Regions from separate parts of the Acidovorax sp. FG42 genome, predicted to be linked through region 3. Evidence: predicted binding sites of a transcription regulator. Region 3 holds the regulator's gene; each other region holds the start of a gene.
What was found. The regulator FNR, encoded in region 3, switches genes on or off when oxygen is low (the NO sensors DNR and NnrR bind a similar motif). The targets are predictions, from matches to a motif close to TTGATNNNNATCAA.

Region 1 (7,762 bases), on a different contig from region 3:
ATGCTCGACCTGGCGGTGCTGGGCCACATCAGCGACACCGCGCTGACCAGCGACGCCGAGATCCAGATGACTGCGGCCGGCCTGCCCAACACCTTTGTGCCGGGGCGCAACCTGCTGTTTTTCCAGCTGGCGACCGCCGTGGGTTACCGGCGCGGGCTGCACACCCTGGTGGGCGGCATGTGCGAGACCGACTTCTCCGGCTACCCCGACTGCCGCGACGACACGCTCAAGGCGCTGCAAGTGGCGGTGTCGCTGGGCATGGGCCAGCGGTTCACGTTCGAAACGCCCCTCATGTGGCTGGACAAGGCCGAGACCTGGGAGCTGGCGCGGACCCTGGGTGGGCAAGCACTGGTCGATCTGATCGTGAACGACTCGCACACCTGCTACCACGGCGTGCGCGACACGCTGCATGCCTGGGGCTATGGCTGTGGCACCTGCCCGGCCTGTGCGCTGCGCAAGGCGGGCTTTGAGCGCTGGAGCGGTGCGGCGACCCGTCCCTAGCGCCACAGCCCGGCGCCTGCCGGGCGTCGGATCACATGCATAACCCTATGTTTTTTTTGCATGGTTTTGACCCCTGTCTGACAGACAAATGGGCGGCAGATTCATAAAATTGACATCCCAGCCGACCCGCGGAATCCGTGGAACTAGCCTCCACCCGTGGGGCTGACACACGCTCCCGCCCGCCGACTGAGCACGAAAGCCGTTTTTTCAAAGGCAGCGCTCAGCACCGCAATTGCGCCAGGCCTCGCCGTGACCCGTTCGGTCCGCTTCCTTTGGAAAAACGTTTTTTCAACTTAGGAAGCTCCCCGATGAACGCACCCACGATGCAGGGCCTGAATCTCAACGCCCCCGCTTACGTCAAAAACGCCCGGCTGCTCGCCTGGGTGGCCGACATGGCCGCCCTGTGCAAGCCCGACAGCATCTACTGGTGCGATGGCTCCCAAGAAGAGTACGACCGCCTGTGCCAGCAACTGGTCGATGCCGGCACCTTCAAGAAGCTGAACCCCGCCAAGCGCCCTGGCAGCTTCCTGGCCTGGTCCGACCCATCGGACGTGGCCCGTGTGGAAGACCGCACCTACATCTGCTCGGCCGCCAAGGAAGATGCCGGCCCCACCAACAACTGGATGGACCCCGCTGAAATGCGCGCCACGCTGCAGCCCCTGTTCGACGGCTGCATGAAGGGCCGCACCATGTACGTGGTGCCGTTCAGCATGGGCCCGCTGGGCAGCCACATCGCCCACATCGGCGTGGAACTGACCGACAGCGCCTACGTGGCCGTGAACCAGCGCCTCATGACCCGCATGGGCAAGGCCGTGTACGACGTGCTGGGTGTGGAAGGCGAGTTCGTGCCCTGCATGCACACCGTGGGCGCGCCCCTGGCCGCTGGCGAGAAAGACACCACCAGCTGGCCTTGCAACCCCAAGGTCAAGTACATCGTGCACTACCCCGAAACGCGCGAAATCTGGTCGTACGGCTCGGGCTACGGCGGCAACGCCCTGCTGGGCAAGAAGTGCCTGGCCCTGCGCATCGCCTCCACCATGGGCCGCGACCAGGGCTGGCTGGCCGAGCACATGCTCATCCTGGGCGTCACAAACCCCGAAGGCAAGAAGTACCACGTGGCAGCAGCCTTCCCCAGCGCCTGCGGCAAGACCAACTTCTCCATGCTGGTGCCACCCGAGGCCGGCTTTGCAGGCTGGAAGGTCACGACCATCGGCGACGACATCGCCTGGATCAAGCCCCATGCCGACGGCAAGATGTACGCCATCAACCCCGAAGCGGGCTACTTTGGCGTGGCCCCCGGCACCAACATGCACACCAACCCCAACTGCATGCGCAGCCTGGACAAGGACGTGATCTTCACCAACGTGGCCCTGACGGACGACGGCGACGTGTGGTGGGAAGGCATGGAAAAGGACACCGGCAAGCTGCCCGACCACCTGATCGACTGGCAAGGCAAGGACTGGACGCCCCAGATCGCCAAGGAAACCGGCGCCAAGGCTGCCCATCCGAACTCGCGCTTCACCGTGGCTGCCACCAACAACCCAGCGCTTGACCCCCAGTGGGACGATGCCAATGGCGTAGCCATTGACGCCTTCATTTTCGGCGGCCGCCGCTCCACCACCGTGCCGCTGGTAACCGAAGCCCGCACCTGGACCGAAGGCGTGTACATGGCAGCGACCATGGGTTCCGAAACCACCGCCGCCGCCTTTGGCGCCCAGGGCGTTGTGCGCCGTGACCCCTTCGCCATGCTGCCGTTCTGCGGCTACAACATGAGCGACTACTTCCAGCACTGGCTGAACATGGAAGGCCAAATTGCCGCCACCGGCAAGGCGCTGCCCAAGGTGTTCTGCGTGAACTGGTTCCGCAAGGACGAAGCCGGCAAGTTCGTCTGGCCCGGTTATGGCGACAACATGCGCGTGCTCAAGTGGATGATCGACCGCATCGAAGGCCAGGCCGCCGGCCAGGAAACCATGTTCGGCGTGGCCCCGCAGTACGCCGAGATCAACTGGACCGGTCTGGATTTCAGTGCCCAGAAGTTCGACGCCGTGACCAGCATCGACAAGGCCGCATGGACGGAAGAGTTCAAGCTGCACACCGCCCACTTTGAGCAGCTGGCCTACCACCTGCCCCAAGCGCTGCTCGATACCAAGGCGCAACTGGAAAAGCGCCTGGCGGCCTGATACGCCCATTCGATCCAGGAAGCTCCCCCACTCAAAGCCGTCCCGCCCTCGCGGGGTGGCTTTTTTTCGCCTCCGCGCTGCAGCTACAGCAGCGGCCTGGAGCACCAGGAATGGGGCATGTGGGGCTGACAAACGCAGACACAAAAAAAGCCGTGGCGTCTGCCACGGCTTAAATTCGCTGGATTGCGCAGCGTGTGCTGCGCTAAACCCTCAGTTCAGTAGTACTTGCGAATGCTGTCCACGGTGGGAATGCCCATTGCGTGGTTCAGCTCGGCCATGATGCGGGGGTCCTTCAGGGCGACTTGCCAGGTGCGCTGGTCTTCAGCGGCGCGGCGACGGCTTTCGGCCCAAGCCAGCGCGGAACCGCGCAGCGCCACACCGGCGCGACGGGCAGGGCTGGTCAGCAGGGCCAGCGCGGCGAAGGCCACGAGCCACAGCACCATCCAGGCAGCCAGCAGGTGGCCTTCGGTCCAAGTGTCGATCACCTGGTTGGCAACCACCAGCAGCGCGGAGACCACGGCGGCCAGCAGCAAGGAGGCTGCGCCACGCGCGCCGTCAAAATGGGCGGCAGCGCTCTTCAGGGCGGCGGCAGCGTTTTCGGCGCGGACAACGCCGGGGTGTTCGGTGGGGTACTCAACGTGTGCAAAGGCGGTCATTTCGGTTTCCCTTTTCTAACGCTTGTGGCGAGATTGCCGGGCGATGGGGTGATATTAGGGTTTACCCTTTGCATGTTCAAGTTTATATTTTGAATCATTGATATTCATATCAGTGATGAATATGCTGTAGGGTCACCATGACCCCTCTGAACTTCCGCTCCCTGGACCTGAACCTGCTGCGCGTCTTTGACGAGGTGATGGCTGAGCGCAGCCTTACCCGGGCCGCGCACAAGCTCTCCATCACCCAGCCGGCCGTCAGCAACGCCATGCGGCGCCTGCGGGACGTGGTGGACGATGAACTGGTGGTGCGCAGCGGCCAGGGGGTGGAGCCCACGCCGCGCGCACTGGCCCTGTGGCCGCCGGTGCGCGAGGCCCTGGCCCATTTGCAGGAGTCCCTGGCGCCCGGTCACTTTGACCCGGCAACGGCCGAGTCCACCTTTGTGCTGGCCATGGCCGATGCCACGGCGGCGACGCTGGTGCCCGCCCTGGTGGAAATCATCGAGCGCGAAGCCCCTGGCATCTCCATTCGCGTGCTGCCGCTCACCACGCGCGACCCCCGGCGCCTGCTAGAGGAAGAGGCGGCCGACATGGCCGTGGGCTACTTTCCCGCAGCGCTGGCCGACCTCACCGCGCGGGCGCAATCGGGCGGCGTGGTGGCCTTTGAAAGTCGCCGACTGTACGACGGCGAATACGTGTGCGTGATGCGCCAGGGCCACCCTTTGGCCGACGCCCCGCTGACGCTGGACACCTACTGCGCCGCGCGGCACATGCTGGTGAGTTTTTCGGGCCGCCCTTTTGGCTTCATCGACGAAGCCCTGGCGTCGCTGGGCCGCGAGCGTAAGGTGGTGATCACGGTCAATCAGTTTTTCACGGCAGGGCGGGTGGTGTCGGGCTCGGACCTGTTGACCGTGCTGCCACGCCACTTTGTGCCGGTGACCGGCATTGCCGACGCCCTGGTGCAACGGGCCCTGCCGCTGGACGTGCCCGCCGTGCACGTAGATGCCCTGTGGCGCCGGCGCGGCCCCCAGCAGGCCGCGATGACCTGGCTGCTGCAGGCCCTCGCGCGGTCAGCGCGACGCACCTTCCCCGGGCAGGACCTGCACGGCACGCCGTAGACTGCACCCATCTGCGCCCAATCTGATGAATATCCAGCTTCTCTCCGACCTCCATCTGGAGGCTCACCCGCACTTTGTGCCCGAACCCGCCCCCGGCGCCGATGTGCTGGTGCTGGCGGGGGACGTGGGCTCCTACCAGCAGGGCTCTCAACTGGACGACGACGACTTCGGCCTGGCCCGGTTTTCGACGTTGCCCCAATATGCAGGCTGGCCGACCCCCGTGCTGTTTGTGCCCGGCAACCACGAGTACGACGCCCAGGACTTCGATGCCGCGCACCTGCGCCTGCGCCAGACCTGCGAGCGACTGGGCATTGTGTGGCTGGAGCGCGAAACCCTGGTGCTGCAAGGCGTGCGTTTTGTCGGCACGACGCTGTGGAGCGATTTCGACGCACTGGCCGACCATGAGGGCACGACCGACCTCACGCGCCGGCTCAAGCTGCGGGACAAGGCCTTTCGCGCGGCCAACTTCTACCTGCGCAAGACCGGGGGCACGCGCCACACAGAGCCGTTTCTGGCCGAGCCCATGCGCGAGCAGGCGCTGGTCTGCCAGCAGTGGCTGCGCGATGTGCTGCAGCAGCCTTTTGACGGCCCCACCGTGGTCGTCACCCACTTTGCGCCCAGCCTGCGCAGCGCCGACCCCCGCTACGGTCTGGTGCCTGGCACAGCAGGGTTTTGCAACGCACTGGACGACCTGCTGATGCACACCCCGCTGTGGCTGCATGGCCACCTGCATGCGCCCAGCGACTACACCGTGCAGGGCCAGCGCAGCGACGGATCGCCCTGGCAGTGCCGGGTGGTGGCCAACCCGCTCGGTTACGCACGCAAGGGCGAGCAGGCAGCGTTTCAGCCGCGCTGCGTGGTCACCGTATGATCAGCATGCGGTTCGTACGAATCCGCCACGCGCCGAACAGAACAACATGACCCAGGTCAAGACAACAGGCACCCGCGCAGAGTAGTCTGCCCCATCCCTTTTCGGAGAACACCATGAACATCCTGCTTGCTGTCGATGGCAGCGCCTACACCAAGAAAATGCTGGCCTACCTGGCCACCCACGAAGAACTGCTGGGCGGCACCCACACCTACACCGTGCTGACGGTGCAGGCCCCGCTGCCTCCCCGCGCCCGCGCCGCGCTGGGCAAGGAAGTGGTGGACAACTACCACGCCGAAGAAGCCGAAAAAATCCTCGCCCCGGTGTGCAAGTTCCTGGGCCGCCACGGCGTGGATGCCAAGCGCAGCGTCAAGGTCGGCGCGGTGGGCGAAACCATCGCTAAGGTGGCAGACACCGGCAAGTTCGACCTGCTGGTCATGGGTTCGCACGGCCATGGTGCCATCGCCACGCTGGTGATGGGCTCGGTGACCACCCAGGTGCTGGCGCACAGCAAGGTGCCGCTACTGATCGTTCGCTGAACGTCCAGCTCCGCTGCGCAACCGCGCAACACCATCCAAAAGCCCTGCCTTGCAGGGCTTTTTTTCATCTCGTTACGACTAAGTGGTTATTGAATAACCAATCAGTTTACTTTCGTACCAAATGGTTATACATTCGCGCCACGCCCATCTTGGCGTGTCAATTCCATCGAAACCGAGAGGAACGACCCATGAAGAAGACCCTGATTGCACTCGCTCTGACCGCTGGCGCCACCTTCAGCGCCATGGCGCAAGACATCGTCGATACCGCTGTGAAGGCGGGCAACTTCAAGACCCTGGTGGCCGCCGTGCAGGCCGCCGGTCTGGTGGACACCCTCAAGGGCCCCGGCCCATTCACGGTGTTTGCTCCCACCGACGAAGCCTTCGCCAAGATCCCCAAGGCCACGCTGGACGGCCTGCTGGCCGACAAGGCCGCACTGACCAAGGTGCTGACTTACCACGTGGTGCCCGGCAAGGTCATGGCCAGCGACGTGAAGGCCGGCAAGGTCAAGACCGTGCAAGGCCAGGAACTCACCGTGAGCACGAGCATGGGCGTGATGGTCGACCAGTCCAAGGTCATTGCCACCGACGTGGCCGCCAGCAACGGCGTGATCCATGCGATCGACACGGTGCTGATGCCCAAGTAAGCCACTGGCACCACCGCTCTTTTCAGCCACCTTCCATTCACGAGGAGAAGCCGCCATGAACACTGTATTCAATCGCCGCACCGTCCTGATGGCTGCCGCCCTGGGCGCCAGCACCACCCTGCTGCAAGCCTGTGGGGGCGGAGACGACGAGCCCCAGCGCAACATCGTCGAGCTGGCCCAAAACACCCCCGAGCTGAGCATCCTGGTCGAAGCTGTGGTCGCCGCCGGCCTCGCGCCCACGCTGAGCACGGGCACGCTCACCGTGTTCGCGCCCACCAACGCAGCGTTTGCCGCGTTGCTGACCGAACTGGGCGTGACCAAGGAAGCGTTGTTGGCCAACAAGCCCCTGCTGACCGCCGTGCTCACCTACCACGTGCTGGGCAGCAAGGTGATGCGGGCCGATGTGCCCCTGGGCAAGGCGATCACGCCGGTGTCGGGCGGCTACTTCAAGATCGAGTCGAACAACGGCCTGAAGATCACCGACGGCCGCAATCGCGTGAGCACCATCACCAGCACCGACATCCAGGCCAGCAACGGCGTGGTGCATCTGGTGGACAAGGTGCTGCTGCCCGCCGACAAGGACATCGTGGCCACTGCCTCGGCCCTGCCGGACTTCAGCATCCTCGTCGAGGCCGTGGTGGCCGCCGGCCTGGTGAGCACATTGCAAGGCGCTGGCCCCTTCACCGTGTTTGCCCCCACCAACGCGGCGTTTGCTGCCTTGCTGACCGAGCTGGGCGTGACCAAGGACGCGCTGCTGGCCAACAAGACCCTGCTCACCCAGGTGCTGACCTACCACGTGGTGCCCGCGCGCGTGCTGAAGGCCGAAGTGCCTGTGAACACCGCCATCACCACCGTGCAGGGCCAGACCTTCACCATCAACTCCAGCTTGGTGATCACCGACCAGAACATGCGCACCAGCAACATCGTGGCGACCGACGTGTTCACCAGCAATGGCGTGATCCACGTGGTGGACAAGGTCATCCTGCCGAAGTGACAGGACCCCAGGTGCTGCGCGCCCCCACCGGCGCAGCACCCACACAGCAAAAAGCCCGGCGTGCCGGGCTTTTTTATCGATGCGGCTTATCGTGCCGCCATGTCAACGCGCTGCCAGTCCGTCAAAACAGGTGCGCACCACCAGGTCCACGATTTCGGCGTCCGAATACTGCCCGCCTTCCTTGAGGAAGCTCACCACCGGGTCGCACGCACGCGCATACAAGGTGTACAGCACAACCAGCGGCGGCAGCGTGGGGCTGATCACC
Region 2 (7,762 bases), on a different contig from region 3:
CCGTCGGCCTTGCTGATGAAGCTGTCGGTGAACCTTTTTCTCATCACCATGGTGACTGGCCTGTGCGAAGCCGCGCACTTTGCCGACCGCAACGGTCTGGACATGGAGCTGTTCCGCTCGGTGCTGGATGCGGGCCCCATGGCGAGCAGCGTGTCGCAGGTGAAGCTGGCCAAGCTGGTTGCGCGCGACTTCGAGGTGCAGGCCGCCATCCACGACGTGCTCAAGAACAACCAGCTCGTGGCTCACGCGGCACGCAATGCACGGCTGGCATCGCCGCTGCTGGATGCGTGCCACGCACTGTTCGCGCAGACCGCTGACATGGGCTTAGGGCAGGAGGACATGGTGGCGGTGGTCAGAGCGCTGGAGGCGCGTACCGAGGCGCTGTAGCGGAGCACTTCGCCCACAGCACGCTGCGATATGCGTGCCGGTGTGCCGGCCCGGCCCTTTGGCTGGCGCAAAGGTTGGGCATTCCACAATGCCGCCATGTTGTACGAGATGAGGAGGAGTTCCATGGCGTCAAGATGGATAGGGTGGTGTGCGGTGTTGTCGGGAGTTTTGTTGGCGGGCTGCGCCAGCGGCCCGACGCATCCCGCACTGGCAGGAGCCCAGCTGCCCGAATTGATCCCCGTGCGCGACTTCGTCGCCAGCCGCCAGTCCACCGGCGGCTACCGTGTGTCGCCCGATGGAAAGCGCATTGCCTGGTTTGGCACCGATGGCGTGGTGCCTGCGATCTGGGTGCAGTCCATCGATGGGGGCGACGCCAAGGCGTTTCGCATCCGTGCGCGCGCCATTCGCTTCAGTGCCGACAGCCGCTGGCTCGGCATCACGGCCGACCCCACGGGCGATGAAAACACCCGCATCTATGCGGGCGCGGTCGAGGGCCCCGGTACCGACTTGCGCGAGCTGATGCCTGCACCGCGTTCAGTGGCGCATTTTGCGGAGGCGGTGGATGCCTCGCCCGACTTCATCGTCACCTCCAACCAGCGCGACAAGAAGGTGTTTGACCTGTACCGCGTGAACCCGGCAGGTGGCGCGCCGGTGCTGCTGGCCACCAACCCCGGCAACGTGAACTGGTGGGGCGTGGACACCACGGGCCAGCTGCGCGCCCGGGCACAGATCCAGGGCGAGCAAGTGCTGCTGGAGCGGCCCGGCACAGCACAGGGCACCTGGGTGACGGTGGCAGAGCGCAGCCGGTGGGACACGCTGAATATCTTTGGCCTGCACGACGAGGGGCGCAAGGCCTGGGCCCTGTCGAACCGGGGACGAGACAAGCTGGCGCTGGTGCGGCTGGACCTGACCACGGGCGCCGAAGAAGAGTGGTTTGCCTCGCCCGATGTGGACCTGGACCACGTGACACTCAGCCGTCGCACCCGTGAGCCGTTGCTGGCGCATTTCATGCCGGGCTACCCCGCGCGCAAGGTGTTCGACCCTGCGCTGGATGCCCGGCTGTCTGCGCTGGCCGGTGACAAGCCTGCAGAGGTGCTGGTGACCAGCCTGGACCAGACCGACAAGGTGCTCACGGTGGCGGTGGCCACCGACCGGGGCACGCGCAACTACCTGCTGCGTGATGGACATGACCCCCGCTTTCTGGGCGAGAACCGGCTGAGCCTGATTGCCAAGGATCTGGCGCCCACCCAGCCCATCACTTACACCGCGCGCGATGGTCTCCCCATCCACGGCTACCTCACGCTGCCCGTGGGGGCGGCGCCGCAGCGGCTGCCCACCGTGCTGCTGGTGCATGGCGGCCCCTGGGCGCGTGACCGCTGGGGCGATGGCGCCACCAGCCGCGCCATGCAGCAGTTTCTGGCCAACCGGGGCTATGCGGTGCTGCAGGTTAACTACCGGGGCTCCAGCGGCTACGGCCGCAACCACATGGAAAAGGCCCGGGGCGAGTTCGCAGGCCGCATGCACGACGACCTGGTGGACGGCGTGCGCTGGGCGGTGGAGCGCGGCGTGGCCGACCCGCAGCGCGTGGCGATCTATGGCGCCAGCTACGGCGGCTATTCGGCCCTGGTGGGCGCCACCTTCACGCCCGAAGTCTTTGCGTGCGCCGTGGATGTGGTGGGCGTGACGGACATCGCACGCCTGCTGGAAGCTGCTCCGCCCTATTGGGAGCTGGGCCTGCCCTGGTGGCACCGCTATGTGGGCAACCCGGCCGTGCCGGAAGACCGTGCGCGCATGGATGCGAAGTCGCCCCTGTACCGGGCGGAGCATGCGCAAAAGCCCATCCTCATCATGCACGGCGTGAACGACCCGCGCGTGAAGCTGGAGCAGTCTGAGTGGATGGTGGCGGCCCTGCGCAAGGCGGGCAAAGAGGTGGACTACGTCACCTTCAAAGGGGACGGCCATGGCAACCAGCGCTGGCCCAACAACCTCACCATGTACCGCAAGACCGAGGACTTCCTCGCCCAATGCCTGGGTGGGCGGTCCAGCGGTTTTGACTACTACCAGCTGGGCGCATGGGCGTTCTGATGGGGCAGGCCGTCACTGGGTTGCTTGCCCGCTGGGGGCAGCGCGGCTGCGGGGTTGCCACCGCACTGGCCTTGGCCGCCGTGTGGGGTGCGGCGGGTGCCCAGCCCGTTGCACCAGCGGGCGCCGCCTCGGCTGCTGGAGAGGGTGCCGCCCCAGCGGCTCCGGTCTACACCCGTGCGCGGCTGGTGTCGGTGGAGATGGATGCGGGCGGCAACGCCACGCTTGTGCGGCTCAAGCTGCTGCCCCGCGCCAAGTTGCCATTCACCACACAGACCTTCCGGGTGGCCAACCCCGCGTTGCTGCACGGCATTTCGCAGGGGTCCTGGGTGCAGTTCACTGCCCGGCACATCGACGGCGAAAACACGCTCACGTCCATCCGCGTTACGGCGGAGTGCAAGCGGTTTGAGCCATGTGACTGACTGCCCGGCAGGGCAAGGGGCACTGCAGCTTGCGCTGCATCAAGGAGAGATTGCGACGGCGACCACTGCGATACAGATATTGGTAGAATGAGAATCACTATTATTTGTATCGAGGCCAGCACCATGAAAACCATGGACGATGGCGCTGCGGCGCGGTTGCATCTTCCTACGCAGCAGAGCCTGTCCTCGCGGCTGGACCAGTTGCCGCGCCGCGCCTTGGGCCGGGTCACGGGCTTGTTGCCCGCGCAGGACGCGCAAGAGCACAGCATGCTGCTGCGCTTGCTGGAGATCGGCTTTCTGCCCGGAGAAACCGTGCAGGTGGTCGCGCGCGGCGGTTGGGGCGGCGACCCCATCGCGGTGCGGGTGGGGCAGGCCACGTTTGCGCTGCGCCGCCAGGAGGCCTCCATGGTGCAGGTGCAGCCGCTGGATGACGCCACCCTGCCTGCCAAGGAGGCGGCATGAACGCCCAGGCCTCTGTGCAACCCACCGCCGCCGATGCGCCCCTGCGCGTGGCGCTGCTGGGCAACCCCAACTGCGGCAAGACCGCGCTGTTCAACCTGCTCACCGGCGCGCGCCAGAAGGTGGCCAACTATGCGGGCGTGACGGTGGAGCGCAAGGAGGGCCTGCTACAGACCGCCGCCGGCCGCCGCGTGCGCGTGCTGGACCTGCCGGGCGCCTACAGCCTGCATGCACACAGTGTGGACGAGGCCATTACCCGCGACATCGTGCGCGGGCGCCGCGCGGGCGAGCCGGTACCTGATGTGCTGGTGTGCGTGACGGATGCCACCCACCTGCGCCTGAACCTGCGTCTGGTGCTGGAGGCGCGCGCCCTAGGCCTGCCCATGGTGCTGGTGCTCAACATGATGGACGTGGCTGAGCGCCAGGGCATCGCCATCGACCGCGAGGCGCTGTCGCGCGAGCTGGGCATGCCCGTGCTGGCCACCGTGGGCGTGCGCGGCAACGGCGCCCAGGAGCTGGTGCAGTGGCTGGATGGCGCCAACCTGCAGCAACTGCAGCGCCCGGTGGTGGCGCCCGATGCGGCGGCGCGCCTGGATGCGAGCGATCTGGAGGCGCAAAACGACGTCATCCGCACCCATCAGGAGGTGCGGCGCATTCTGGACCAGGCCGTGCGCGTGCCGGTGGTCAGCCTGCGAACGGACGACCGCATCGATGCGGTGGTACTGCACCCGGTGTGGGGCATGTTGATCCTGGCGGCCACGCTGTTCCTGATGTTCCAGGCGGTGTTCAGCTGGGCCGAGCTGCCCAAGTCGTGGATCGAAGATGGCGTGGGCTGGCTGGCAGCCCTGGTCAACGCCCACATGGCGGACGGCCCCTTGCGCAGCCTGCTGACCGACGGGGTGCTGGCGGGCGCGGGCGGGGTGCTGGTGTTTTTGCCGCAAATCCTGTTTCTGTTCCTGTTCATCCTGGCGCTGGAGGACTCGGGCTACCTGCCGCGCGCGGCGTTCTTGCTGGACCGCGTGATGGGCACGGTGGGCCTGTCGGGCCGCTCGTTCATTCCGCTGCTGTCGAGCTTCGCGTGTGCCGTGCCAGGCGTGATGGCCACACGCTCAATCACCCACTGGCGCGACCGGCTGGTGACCATCATGATCGCCCCGCTCATGACCTGCTCGGCGCGCCTGCCGGTGTATGCGTTGCTGATTGCGGCCTTCATCCCAGAGCGCACCGTGGCGGGAGTGTTCAACCTGCAGGGCGTGGTGCTGTTTGCGCTGTATGTGGCGGGCATCGTCAGCGCCATGGCCGTGGCGGCGGTGGCCAAGCTGGCCCGCAGCGACACGCGCGCCACGCCGCTGATGATGGAGCTGCCCGCGTACCGCTGGCCCAGCGTGCGGGGCCTGGCCTACGGGTTGTACGAGCGGGCGGTGATTTTCATCAAGCGGGTGGGCGGCATCATCCTGGCCGTCACCGTGTTGCTGTGGTTCCTGTCCACGTACCCCGGCGCGCCAGAAGGCGCCACGCAGCCCGCCATCACCTACAGCCTGGCAGGCCAGCTGGGTCGCCTGCTAGAGGTCATCGTCGCGCCCATTGGCTTCAACTGGCAGATTGCCATTGCGCTGGTACCCGGCATGGCGGCCCGCGAGGTGGCGGTGAGTGCGCTGGGCACGGTGTACGCGCTGTCCGCCACGGGCGACGAGGTGGCCAGCCAGCTGGGGTCGCTGATTGCGGGCTCGTGGTCGCTGGCTACCGCGCTGTCGCTGATGGCCTGGTATGTGTTTGCGCCGCAGTGCATCTCCACCATCGCCGCCGTGCGGCGTGAGACCAATGGCTGGCGCTACCCGTTGCTCATGGTGGGGTACCTGTTTGCCATGGCGTATGCCGCCAGCTTTGTGACCTACCGCGTGGCGCTGGCGCTGGGCGGGGGCTGAGGAGAAACGTTGTGATGGCCCAGCAATTCATCGTTGGTCTGATCGTGCTCGCTGCGGCGCTCTATGTGCTCTGGCGGTACCTGCCTGGGCGCTGGCGCCAGGGGTTGGGCAAGGTCCACCCGGGGTTGGTCCGGTCGCCGGGCTGTCGCGCGAGCGATGGTGGGTGCAGCAGCTGCGGCAGTTGCGCGGCGCCATCCGATGCGGCAGCTGAAAAGCCCGTGGCCATGCCTGTTCGTCGCGGGTCTGCTGCTCAGTGATTGCTATATTTTGTGTAGCTGCTGGTGCATGATTCACTAGCGCTGCGGGCCGTTTTGGCTCCAATTGCCTACTGGTACAGCTGGCCTTGGCCCAGCGCGCTCAGCGCCTGTTGCAGGTTGACGCGCGCCTGGGCCTCGTAGCGCTGCGCAAAGTAGTCCGTGCCGTAGATGTGCGGACGGTCCAGAAACCCTCGCAGCACCGCACTGCGCCCCGCCACATAGCGCGGCCAGCGCACAAAGAAGTATTCGCGCCGCACGTTGCGTTCGAACTGCCGGTACACCGCGTCGTTCTGGCCCAGGATGGCGAGGTCGATATCCACCACCCACAGCGCATCGCCGGTGAGTGGGCCCGGGGTGTGGCGGGTGTCCATCACATGCTGGTGAACGGCCTCGGCCAGCGCGGTGGGCAGCCCTTGGCTCAGCAGAAACTGGCGCGCCCAATTGGCGCTGTGCTCTTCGTTGTGGCCGCTCCACGGCCAGTAGATGGCGTCGTGGTACCACAGGGCGAGGGCCACAGCATGGGGGTCATGGATCGCGCCGGGCTGGTGGCCCTGCAGCGTCTGAAGGTGCCGCAGGCAGGCCCGCAGGTGGGCGGTGTCGTGGTAGGCCCGGGGCCAGCGTGCCCAGCTGCGCAGCAGGCGCCGGCCCTCGGCGCGCCAAGCGGGCGTGTCGCGCCCCAGCGCTTGGCCCAGGGCCTGCCAGTGCGCCAGCAATTCGGCGCTGTGGGCGGGCTGGCGGCGCCAGGGCATGGGGCTGTCAGGCCAGTTTGCCCAAGAGCAGATATTCCATCAGGGCCTTCTGGACGTGCATCCGATTCTCCGCTTCGTCCCACACCACCGACTGCGGCCCGTCGATCACGTCGGCCTCAACCTCCTCGCCCCGGTGTGCGGGCAGGCAGTGCATGAAGAGGGCGTCGGGTTGGGCGGCGGCCATCATTTCGGTGTCCACGCACCAGTCGGCAAAGGCCTTCTTGCGCGCTTCGTTCTCGGCCTCGTAGCCCATGCTGGTCCACACATCGGTGGTGACCAGATCGGCGCCCCGGCAGGCTTCCATGGGGTTACTAAAGAATTGATAGCTGCCCGCGCTGATTCCATGGGCGCCAGCGGCCAATTTTTCGTCCACTTCGTAGCCGCGTGGCGTGCTCACATGCACCTTGAAGCCCAGCAGCGACGCGGCCTGCAGCCAGGTGTTGGCCATGTTGTTGCCGTCGCCCACCCAGGCCACCGTCTTGCCCTTGAGGCAATCGGTCAGATTGCCGGTTCCGTCCTTGGGGCCCCGGTGCTCGATAAAGGTGAAGATGTCCGCCAGGATCTGGCAGGGGTGGTACTCGTTGGTCAGGCCGTTGATCACAGGCACGCGCGAGTTGGCGGCAAAACGCTCGATCTTGCTTTGCTCGTAGGTGCGGATCATCACCAGATCGGTCATGCGGCTGATGACCTTGGCGCTGTCCTCGATGGGCTCGGCGCGGCCCAGCTGGCTGTCGCCCGTGGTCAGGTGCACCACACTGCCGCCGAGCTGGTACATGCCCGCCTCAAAGCTCACGCGCGTGCGGGTGCTGGCCTTCTCGAAGATCATGGCCAGTGTGCGGTCCACCAGCGGGTGGTGCTTTTCGTAGGCCTTGAACTTCTTCTTGATGAGCGCGGCGCGCTCGAACAGGTAGGCGTACTCGTCGGCGGTGAGGTCGGTGAACTGCAGGTAATGTTTCAGCGTCGTCATGGCAGTGGGACTATTCTTCATTCAGCCAGGATGGCTTTGACCAGCGGGGTCAGCTTGGCGACGATTTCGTCGGCTTCGGCGGTGGTAAGGATCAGCGGGGGCACCAGTCGAATCACGCTGTCGGCTGTCACTGACAGCAGCAGGCCTGCCTCGGCCGCGCGGCCGATCAGCGCGCCGCAGGGCTTGTTCAGCTCGATGCCCAGCATCAGGCCCTGGCCCCGGATCTCCTTCACACCGGGCAGGCTGCCCAGCTCGCGCTGCAGTGCCGCCTTGAGGTGATCACCCACCGTGGTGGCATTTTGCAGCAGGCCGTCTTCTTCCATGATGCGGATGGTCTCGACCCCGGCGCGCATGGCCAGCGGGTTGCCGCCAAAGGTGGTGCCGTGGTTGCCGGGCTGCAGCACGTTGGCGGCCTTGGGGCCCGCCACCACCGCGCCAATCGGCACACCGGAGCCCAGGCCCTTGGCCAGCGGCATCACGTCGGGCACGATGCCGGCCCACTGGTGGGCAAACC
Region 3 (7,762 bases):
CACCGACGAGCAGATCACGGCTGCGGCGGGCGAGGTCAAGGGCAAGACGGAGCAGGATGCGCTCATCGCCTACCTGCAAGTCATGGGCCGTGCGCTCAAGTAAGCAAAGGAGATATCCCATGGACATCACCACCATGCGCATCGTCGCCACCCTGGCATCGATGGCCTGCTTCATTGGCATCTGGGTCTGGGCCTACCGAGGCCGCAACAAGGCCCGGTTCGACGAGGCAGCCCAGCTGCCTTTCGAGACAGATTGACCTTCACCAGAACGAGAACACCCCATGAGTGACTTCACCAGCAATTTCTGGTCGGTCTTTGTGACCACGCTGACCCTGGTCGGCATCATCGCCTGCGGCATCCTGCTTTGGATGGCGGGCCGCAAGAAGGTGGTGGCCACCTCCGACAACACCACCGGCCACGTTTGGGATGAGGACCTGGTCGAGATGAACAACCCCCTGCCGCGCTGGTGGGTGTGGCTGTTTGTCATCACCATCGTCTTTGGTCTGGGCTACCTGGCCGCCTATCCAGGCCTGGGCAGCTTCACCGGCAAGCTCAACTGGACGCAGAAGGGCGAGTACGAAGCCGAAATGGCCAAGGCCAAGACGGAGCTGGAGCCGCTATACGCACGCTTTGCCTCCATGAAGCCTGAAGACGTAGCCGCCGACCCCCAGGCCCACGCGATAGGCGAGCGTTTGTTCATGAACAACTGCGCACAGTGCCACGGCTCGGATGCGCGAGGCAGCAAGGGCTTTCCAAACCTGACGGACAACGACTGGCTGCACGGCGGCACGCCCGAGAAGATCCGCGAGACGCTGGAGAAGGGCCGCATCGGCAACATGCCTCCCATGGCAGCCGCAGTGGGCTCCCCGGAAGACGTGCGTAACCTGTCGCACTACGTGCTGAGCCTGTCGGGCAGCCCCCATGACTCGCTGCGCGCATCGCTGGGCAAGGCCAAGTTTGCTGCCTGCGCAGCCTGCCACGGCATGGACGGCAAGGGCAACCAGGCGCTGGGCGCGCCTAACCTGACCGATGACATCTGGCTGCATGGCTGGGGCGAGGCCGCCATCACCGCCATGATCAACAACGGCAAGGTCAACCAGATGCCTGCACAGGCCGAAAAGTTGACCGAGGCGCAGATCGGCGTACTCTCTGCCTATGTGTGGGGCCTGTCGAACAAGCAGGTGGCTGCACGCTGACCTGGCTGCCGGGCGGTGCGTGAGACGCACTGCCCGGGTTTCCGTTTGAAGGCACCCCTTTTACGCCTTAATTCCGTTCACAAAGCGACACCATGAGCACACCCAGCGAGCCGGCTCGCAAGGTCATCCCGATTACGCCAGTCGCGGCAGATGCGTCGTCTGCGGGCGAGATCATCTCGCTGTACGAAGCGCAAAAGAAGATCTACCCGCGTTCCATCAGCGGCCTGTTTGCGCGCTGGCGCTGGGGCATGGTGTTTCTTACGCAGCTGGTGTTTTACGGGTTGCCGTGGTTTGAGTGGGGCCAGCGCCAGATGGTGCTGTTTGACCTGGGGGCTCGCAGGTTCTACATCTTTGGTCTGGTGCTGTATCCGCAGGATTTCATCTACCTCACCGGCCTTCTGATCATTTCGGCGTTGTCACTGTTCCTGTTCACCGCAGTGGCCGGGCGTCTGTGGTGTGGCTTTGCGTGCCCGCAGACGGTGTACACCGAAATGTTCATGTGGATCGAGCACAAGATCGAAGGCGATCGCAGTGCCCGGCTCCGCCTGGACAACGGCCCCTGGACGTTCGAGAAGATCCGCAAGAAGTTTTTCAAGCAAGTGGTGTGGATCGCGGTGGCCCTGTGGACCGGGTTCACTTTTGTGGGGTACTTCGTCCCCATTCGCGAGCTGGGCAGCGAGCTGCTGGCGTTCCAGGGCAGCTGGCAGATTTTCTGGGTGCTGTTCTACGGTTTTGCCACCTATGGCAATGCGGGCTTCATGCGCGAGCAGGTCTGCAAGTACATGTGCCCTTATGCGCGTTTTCAAAGCGCGATGTTTGACAAGGACACTTTGATCGTTACCTACGACCCTGAACGTGGCGAGCAGCGTGGCCCACGCAAGAAGAACATCGACTACAAAGCCCAGGGCTTGGGTGACTGCATCGATTGCTCGCTGTGTGTGCAGGTCTGTCCCGTGGGCATCGACATCCGCAAGGGTTTGCAGTACGAATGCATCGGCTGCGGCTTGTGCGTGGACGCCTGCAATACCGTGATGGACAAGATGCAGTACCCGCGTGGGCTCATCCGCTATTCGACCCAGAACGGCGTTGCCAAGCACTGGACGCAGTCGCAGATGTTGCGCCGCGTGCTGCGCCCCCGCGTGCTGATCTACAGCGCCGTGCTGGTAAGCCTTTGCGTGGCCATGTTGGCCAGCCTGGTGGTGCGCACACCGCTGAAGGTGGATGTGGTGCGGGACCGCGCTGCGCTCTCGCGCATCGTGGCGGGTGGCAAGCTGGAGAACATTTACCGGCTGCAGATCATGAATGCCACCGAGGGCGAGCAGCGTTATCGCATCAGTGCGCGGGGCCTGGAGGGTCTCGAAGTGGCTTCCGAGGCTGAAGTGGACATTGGCGCGGCAGAGTCTCGCTGGGTGGCCGTGCGTTTGCAGATTCCCTATGGTTCCGCTACGCCCGGGTCGCATGCCGTTCAGTTTGATGTGCAGGCCGTAGGAGCAGCGGCCCATGTCACGGAGAAATCCGTGTTCCTTGTACCGCGCTGAGCGGTATTCCGGTGGGGCCCTTCGGGGCCGCACTTTGACCGATATTGTTGAGGAGTAAAGCACCATGTCTTCAAACCCTGCCATTGCAACCCAGGCGGTAACCGTACCCTGGTGGAAGTTTGGCCATGTGTGGCTGGTGATTGCCGGGCCTCTGATCGTGATCGTGGCGGGCTTTGTGACGCTGTGGCTAGCGATTTCGCGGCCCGACCCCGTGGTGGCGGAGGACTACTACCGCCAAGGCATCGAAATCAACAAGACACTGGTGGCGCCGGAAAAGAGTCTGGCGCCGGCCCTCAAGGCCCGCAACCATGCGGCCACCCCTGTGCAAGACCAACCACGCTGAAACCCCAGGGTCGCACACCCTGGCGACCCCGGCAGCACCAGGAGACAGAACCTATATGTGGACGCAACGCCTGATGTGGATTGCATGGCCCGCCTTTTTGATGGCGGGTGTGCTGGAGATGCTGGTTTTTGCCATGGTGGACCCCCAGGACCTGCACTGGTTCGGGCAGCCTCTGGCGCTGTCGAGGCAGGGGGTGTACACCCTCGCATTTTTTGTGTTCTGGGCCATCACCATGGCCACCAGCGCATTGACCACGCTACTGTCCATGTCCCCGTTTGAGGTCAACCGCTGTCCCGTGCCCGACGGGGAGCGCCCTGACGATTGCCGCAAGACATCGTCGTCTTGCTCCTGAGCCTTTTTCGCCGGTTCATGCGGGCATGCGCTGCATGCCGTTTTAGAAGGGACCGTAGGGCTTTTGTACCGCCCAGACCCTCAGCCGACGAGGGGCCGTACTCAGTGGCAGGTCTGCTGGCTGTTCACAATGCGTCGCAGGGCATCGGTGTCAAGGATGCGCACATGGCGCTGTTTGACTTCCACGATGCCTTCTTCCACAAATTTGGAGAAGGTGCGGCTCACTGTTTCAAGTTTGAGGCCCAGGTAGCTGCCGATCTCTTCGCGCGTCATGCGCAACACCAGTTCTGATTGCGAGAAGCCCCGTGCATGCAGGCGCTGCACCAGGTTGAGCAAGAAGGCCGCCAGGCGCTCCTCGGCACGCATGCTGCCCAGCAGCAGCATCACACCATGTTCGCGCACGATCTCGCGGCTCATGATCTTGTGCACGTGGTGCTGCAGGGCCGTGACTTCGCGGGACAGTTCTTCGATGCGGTCGAAAGGCATGACGCAGACCTCGGCATCTTCCAGGGCCACCGCGTCACAGGTGTGGTGGTCATTCACGATGCCGTCCAGCCCGATGATCTCCCCCGCCATCTGAAAGCCCGTGACCTGGTCGCGACCGTCTTCGGTGGCCACACAGGTCTTGAAAAAACCGGTGCGGATGGCGTACAAGGACGTGAAGGACTCGCCATTGCGAAACAGCGTGCCGCCGCGCTTGACCTTGCGGCGGACAGCAACGACCTCGTCAATGCGCTGCAGTTGCTCTTCGTTCAAGCCCACGGGCATGCACAGCTCGCGGAGGTTGCAGTTGGAGCAGGCGACTTTGATGGTGAGCGGGTTCATAGACACATGGGCTTGGGTTAGCGGTCAAGCATATCGCGCTTGCCGTACACGAACCTGAATACAGAGCGCGGGCAAGCGGCTGACCTTCATCAAATTGTCGCCGTATCGCTTGCGGGTTCACTTGATGCAGGTCAAGGACATGTCCCAGAGCCTACGGCACAGTCAAGGTGTACGCAAGGAAATTTCCCCATGACTGCTGTTTCGCCAGACCTTCTGCGCCGCTTTGACGTGCCAGGGCCCCGCTATACATCCTATCCAACGGCCGACCGTTTCGTGGAGGCGTTTGGTCAGGAAGACTATGTGCTGGCGCTGCAACAGCGCCGCTCGGGCACGCTGGCCAAGGCCATGCCGCTGTCCCTGTACGTGCACATCCCGTTTTGCGAATCCCTGTGCTACTACTGCGCCTGCAACAAGATCATCACCAAGCACCATGACCGCGCCGAGGTCTACTTGCGCTACTTGAGCCGCGAGATCGACCTGCACACGGCGCACTGTGGCGTAGGACAGGTGGTGAGTCAACTGCACCTGGGGGGAGGCACACCCACCTTCCTCTCCGATGCGGGCCTGCGGGAGCTGATGGCCATGCTCAAGCGCAGCTTCACGCTGGCGCCTGGGGGGGAATACTCGATCGAGGTGGACCCTCGCACCGTCAATGCAGAGCGTCTTGCACTGTTGGCTGAACTGGGTTTTAACCGGCTGAGTTTTGGCGTGCAGGACTTTGATGCCGAAGTGCAGAAGGCTGTGCACCGCATCCAGCCTGCCGAACAGGTGTTTGCGCTGGTTGAGTCTGCGCGTTCGTTGGGCTTTGACTCGGTGAACGTGGATCTGATCTACGGCCTGCCGCGCCAGACGCCCGAGTCTTTTGACCGCACGCTGGCCCAGGTGGCGCAACTGCGGCCTGACCGCATCGCCCTGTATGCCTATGCGCACCTGCCAGAGCGTTTCAAGCCACAGCGTCGCATCATCTCTGCGGAGTTGCCCACGGGCGGGAGCAAGCTCTCCATGTTGTCGCGCTCGCTCGATGCCTTCATGGATGCTGGCTACGTGTACGTGGGCATGGACCACTTTGCGCTGCCCACCGACGCCCTGGCCGTGGCCAAGCGCCAGGGGCGCCTGCACCGCAATTTCCAGGGCTACAGCACGCAGCCGGACTGCGATTTGATCGGCCTGGGCGTATCGGCCATTGGCCGTGTGGGGGCAACCTACAGCCAGAACTCCAAGACGCTGGATGAGTACTACGACTTTCTGGACCAGGGGCGGTTGCCCGTGGTGCGGGGGCTGGCGCTCACGCGCGACGACCTGGTGCGCCGTGCGGCCATCATGGCCCTGATGTGCCAGGGGGAACTGCTGTTCGAGCCGATGGAGCAGGCATGGCTGATCGACTTCCGCCAGTATTTCGCGGCGGAGTTGGCCCAATTGGAGGGCATGCAGGAGCAAGGGCTGGTGCGCGTTGGGCCAGAGGGCATTGAAGTGACTGCGACCGGTTGGTTCTTCGTGCGGGGCATCGCCATGGTTTTTGACCGCTATCTGCAGGCAGACCGCAACCGCGCCCGGTTTTCGCGCATCATCTGATACCTATGCTTGCCACGGTCGGCTGGACTGCTCTGCTCATGGGACTCGCTGGCGGGTCCCACTGCCTGGCCATGTGCTCCGCGCCCTGTGGAGCGCTCGTGGGGCAGGGCGGCGCGCCACTGGCGGAGGGCAGTGCCGAGCGGGTGGTGCGCTGGGCGCCGCGTGGCGGCGTACTGCAGCGCACCGTGGCCTTTCATGCGGGGCGCCTGGTGGGCTATGCCAGCGCCGGGGCACTGGCAGCCATGGCCATGGACAGTCTGGCATGGCTGACCCAGCAGACCACTGCGTTGCGTCCCGCCTGGACGCTGATGCACGTGGCAGTGATGGCCTGGGGGCTCATGATGATGGTGCAGTCGCGCCAGCCCGCCTGGGTGGAACAGGCTGGCCGCTCCGTGTGGGCGCGTGTTCGACCGCTGGTCGGAGCGCCAGGCGGCGTGATGGCGGCGGGGGTCCTGTGGGCCCTGATGCCTTGCGGGTTGCTCTACTCGGCCCTGTTGGTCGCGGCGCTCAGTGGAGGGCCACTGGAGGGGGCCCTGACCATGGCCCTGTTTGCCGTGGGCAGCGGGGTCTGGCTGGTGGGCGGCCCCTGGGCTTGGAGCAGCCTTCGCAATCGCCTGAATCTTGCGCGAGCTCAGTGGGGCACGAGGGCCGCAGGCGCCATGCTGTGCGCGGTCGCTGCCTGGGCATTGTGGATGGATCTCATTTACAAGCCATCGCTCTGGTGTCGCTGAGCGGGCGGCGCTGATTTGTCCTGTCACCCTTAATCGCCCGGTGGTTCCAAGCGGGGCGATGCCTCAGCCCAGGGGGCTGCAGTGCTCCAGTCAGGCCCGATTTCTGCCAAGTGTTGCCGGATCGCTGCGCGGTCTGCCGGTTCTTCGCCACGTCACTGGAACTGGTGATAATCTGCGTAACTATTGGTGGCATTGATGTCGCCATGTATCGTGCGCCTGACGTGAACTCATCCATCCTCATCGACATCAGCCAACTGCGTGTCGGCATGTACATCCAGCTCGACGTGGGCTGGATGCACCATCCGTTCCCGACCAGCAGTTTCCGGGTGGCGTCGTCGGAACAGATCGCCACCTTGCGCGAGCTGGGGTTGACCGAGGTACGTTACGTCCCCAAAAAGAGCGATCCAGAACTGCAGGAGCTGGTGCCTGCTGCCTGGAGCGTGCCCGAGATGACAGCCCCACCGCCCAACGGCCTGGATGCGCCCGGGCCTGGGACGGCCACTGTCGTGGACCCCGAGGCGCAGCGTCGCCGTGAGCTGCTGGAAGCACAAAACCGGGCCTTGGCCGCCTGCAATCAGCGTTTCTCAGAAGCCACCCGTCAGTACCAGTCCATGGAGCGCACGGTTTCCGAGCACCCCGACCAGGCCAGGGCCAAGGGGGAAGCGCTGGTTTCGGGGTGTGTTACCGAACTGCTGGAAAACGGCGACTCTGTCATTCGGCTGCTGTCCGAGGGCGTGGGCGAGCGCAACGGATTGCATCCGATCAATGTGATGGTGATTTCGCTGCTGCTGGGGCGATCCCTGGGCATGAAGAGCGAGGAGCTGCACGATCTGGGTGTGGCCGCATTGATCCACGACATCGGCAAGCTCAAGCTGCCGCCCAATCTGCGCCAGCCCACCCCGTCCATGATCCCGATGGAGCGCACACGCTACGAGACCCACGTGGCGGAATCCGTTGCCCTGGCCAAACGCATGGGGTTTGCGGATGCCGTGCTGACGGCCGTGGCGCGTCACCACGAAATGTGCGATGGCAGTGGTTTTCCGCAGCGTCTGAAGGGGCCCGATCTGGGGCGCATGAGCCAGGTCCTGGCGCTGGTCAACCAGTACGACCGTATGTGCAACCCGGCGATGGGGGTGACGGCGCTGACGCCCCACGAGGCGCTTTCCGTCATCTTTGCCCAGCTCAAGGCCCGTTTTGATTCGGTGG

Region 1: the regulator FNR is predicted to act here: its motif matches at 5,370-5,383, upstream of ACODSM_RS00305 (universal stress protein).
Region 2: the regulator FNR is predicted to act here: its motif matches at 2,921-2,934, upstream of ACODSM_RS11060 (FeoA family protein).

Annotation. Positions count from the first base shown of each region.
Region 1 is NZ_JBMDJM010000001.1:62,838-70,599, forward strand. Features, by position in the region: gene queC (7-cyano-7-deazaguanine synthase QueC) at 1-501, shown strand, start outside; gene ACODSM_RS00285 (phosphoenolpyruvate carboxykinase (GTP)) at 810-2,681, shown strand; gene ACODSM_RS00290 (hypothetical protein) at 2,897-3,337, opposite strand; gene ACODSM_RS00295 (LysR family transcriptional regulator) at 3,475-4,452, shown strand; gene ACODSM_RS00300 (metallophosphoesterase) at 4,478-5,323, shown strand; gene ACODSM_RS00305 (universal stress protein) at 5,437-5,859, shown strand; gene ACODSM_RS00310 (fasciclin domain-containing protein) at 6,048-6,503, shown strand; gene ACODSM_RS00315 (fasciclin domain-containing protein) at 6,559-7,497, shown strand; gene ACODSM_RS00320 (TetR/AcrR family transcriptional regulator) at 7,600-7,762, opposite strand, start outside.
Region 2 is NZ_JBMDJM010000008.1:166,594-174,355, reverse strand. Features, by position in the region: gene ACODSM_RS11075 (NAD(P)-dependent oxidoreductase) at 1-387, shown strand, start outside; gene ACODSM_RS11070 (S9 family peptidase) at 511-2,472, shown strand; gene ACODSM_RS11065 (copper-binding protein) at 2,460-2,891, shown strand; gene ACODSM_RS11060 (FeoA family protein) at 3,024-3,353, shown strand; gene feoB (ferrous iron transporter B) at 3,350-5,275, shown strand; gene ACODSM_RS11050 (HD domain-containing protein) at 5,601-6,281, opposite strand; gene argF (ornithine carbamoyltransferase) at 6,289-7,248, opposite strand; gene ACODSM_RS11040 (aspartate aminotransferase family protein) at 7,266-7,762, opposite strand, start outside.
Region 3 is NZ_JBMDJM010000014.1:75,674-83,435, forward strand. Features, by position in the region: gene ccoO (cytochrome-c oxidase, cbb3-type subunit II) at 1-103, shown strand, start outside; gene ACODSM_RS15340 (CcoQ/FixQ family Cbb3-type cytochrome c oxidase assembly chaperone) at 120-257, shown strand; gene ccoP (cytochrome-c oxidase, cbb3-type subunit III) at 282-1,196, shown strand; gene ccoG (cytochrome c oxidase accessory protein CcoG) at 1,289-2,734, shown strand; gene ACODSM_RS15355 (FixH family protein) at 2,799-3,077, shown strand; gene ACODSM_RS15360 (hypothetical protein) at 3,133-3,429, shown strand; gene fnr (fumarate/nitrate reduction transcriptional regulator Fnr) at 3,531-4,253, opposite strand; gene hemN (oxygen-independent coproporphyrinogen III oxidase) at 4,443-5,825, shown strand; gene ACODSM_RS15375 (sulfite exporter TauE/SafE family protein) at 5,831-6,556, shown strand; gene ACODSM_RS15380 (cyclic di-GMP phosphodiesterase) at 6,778-7,762, shown strand, end outside.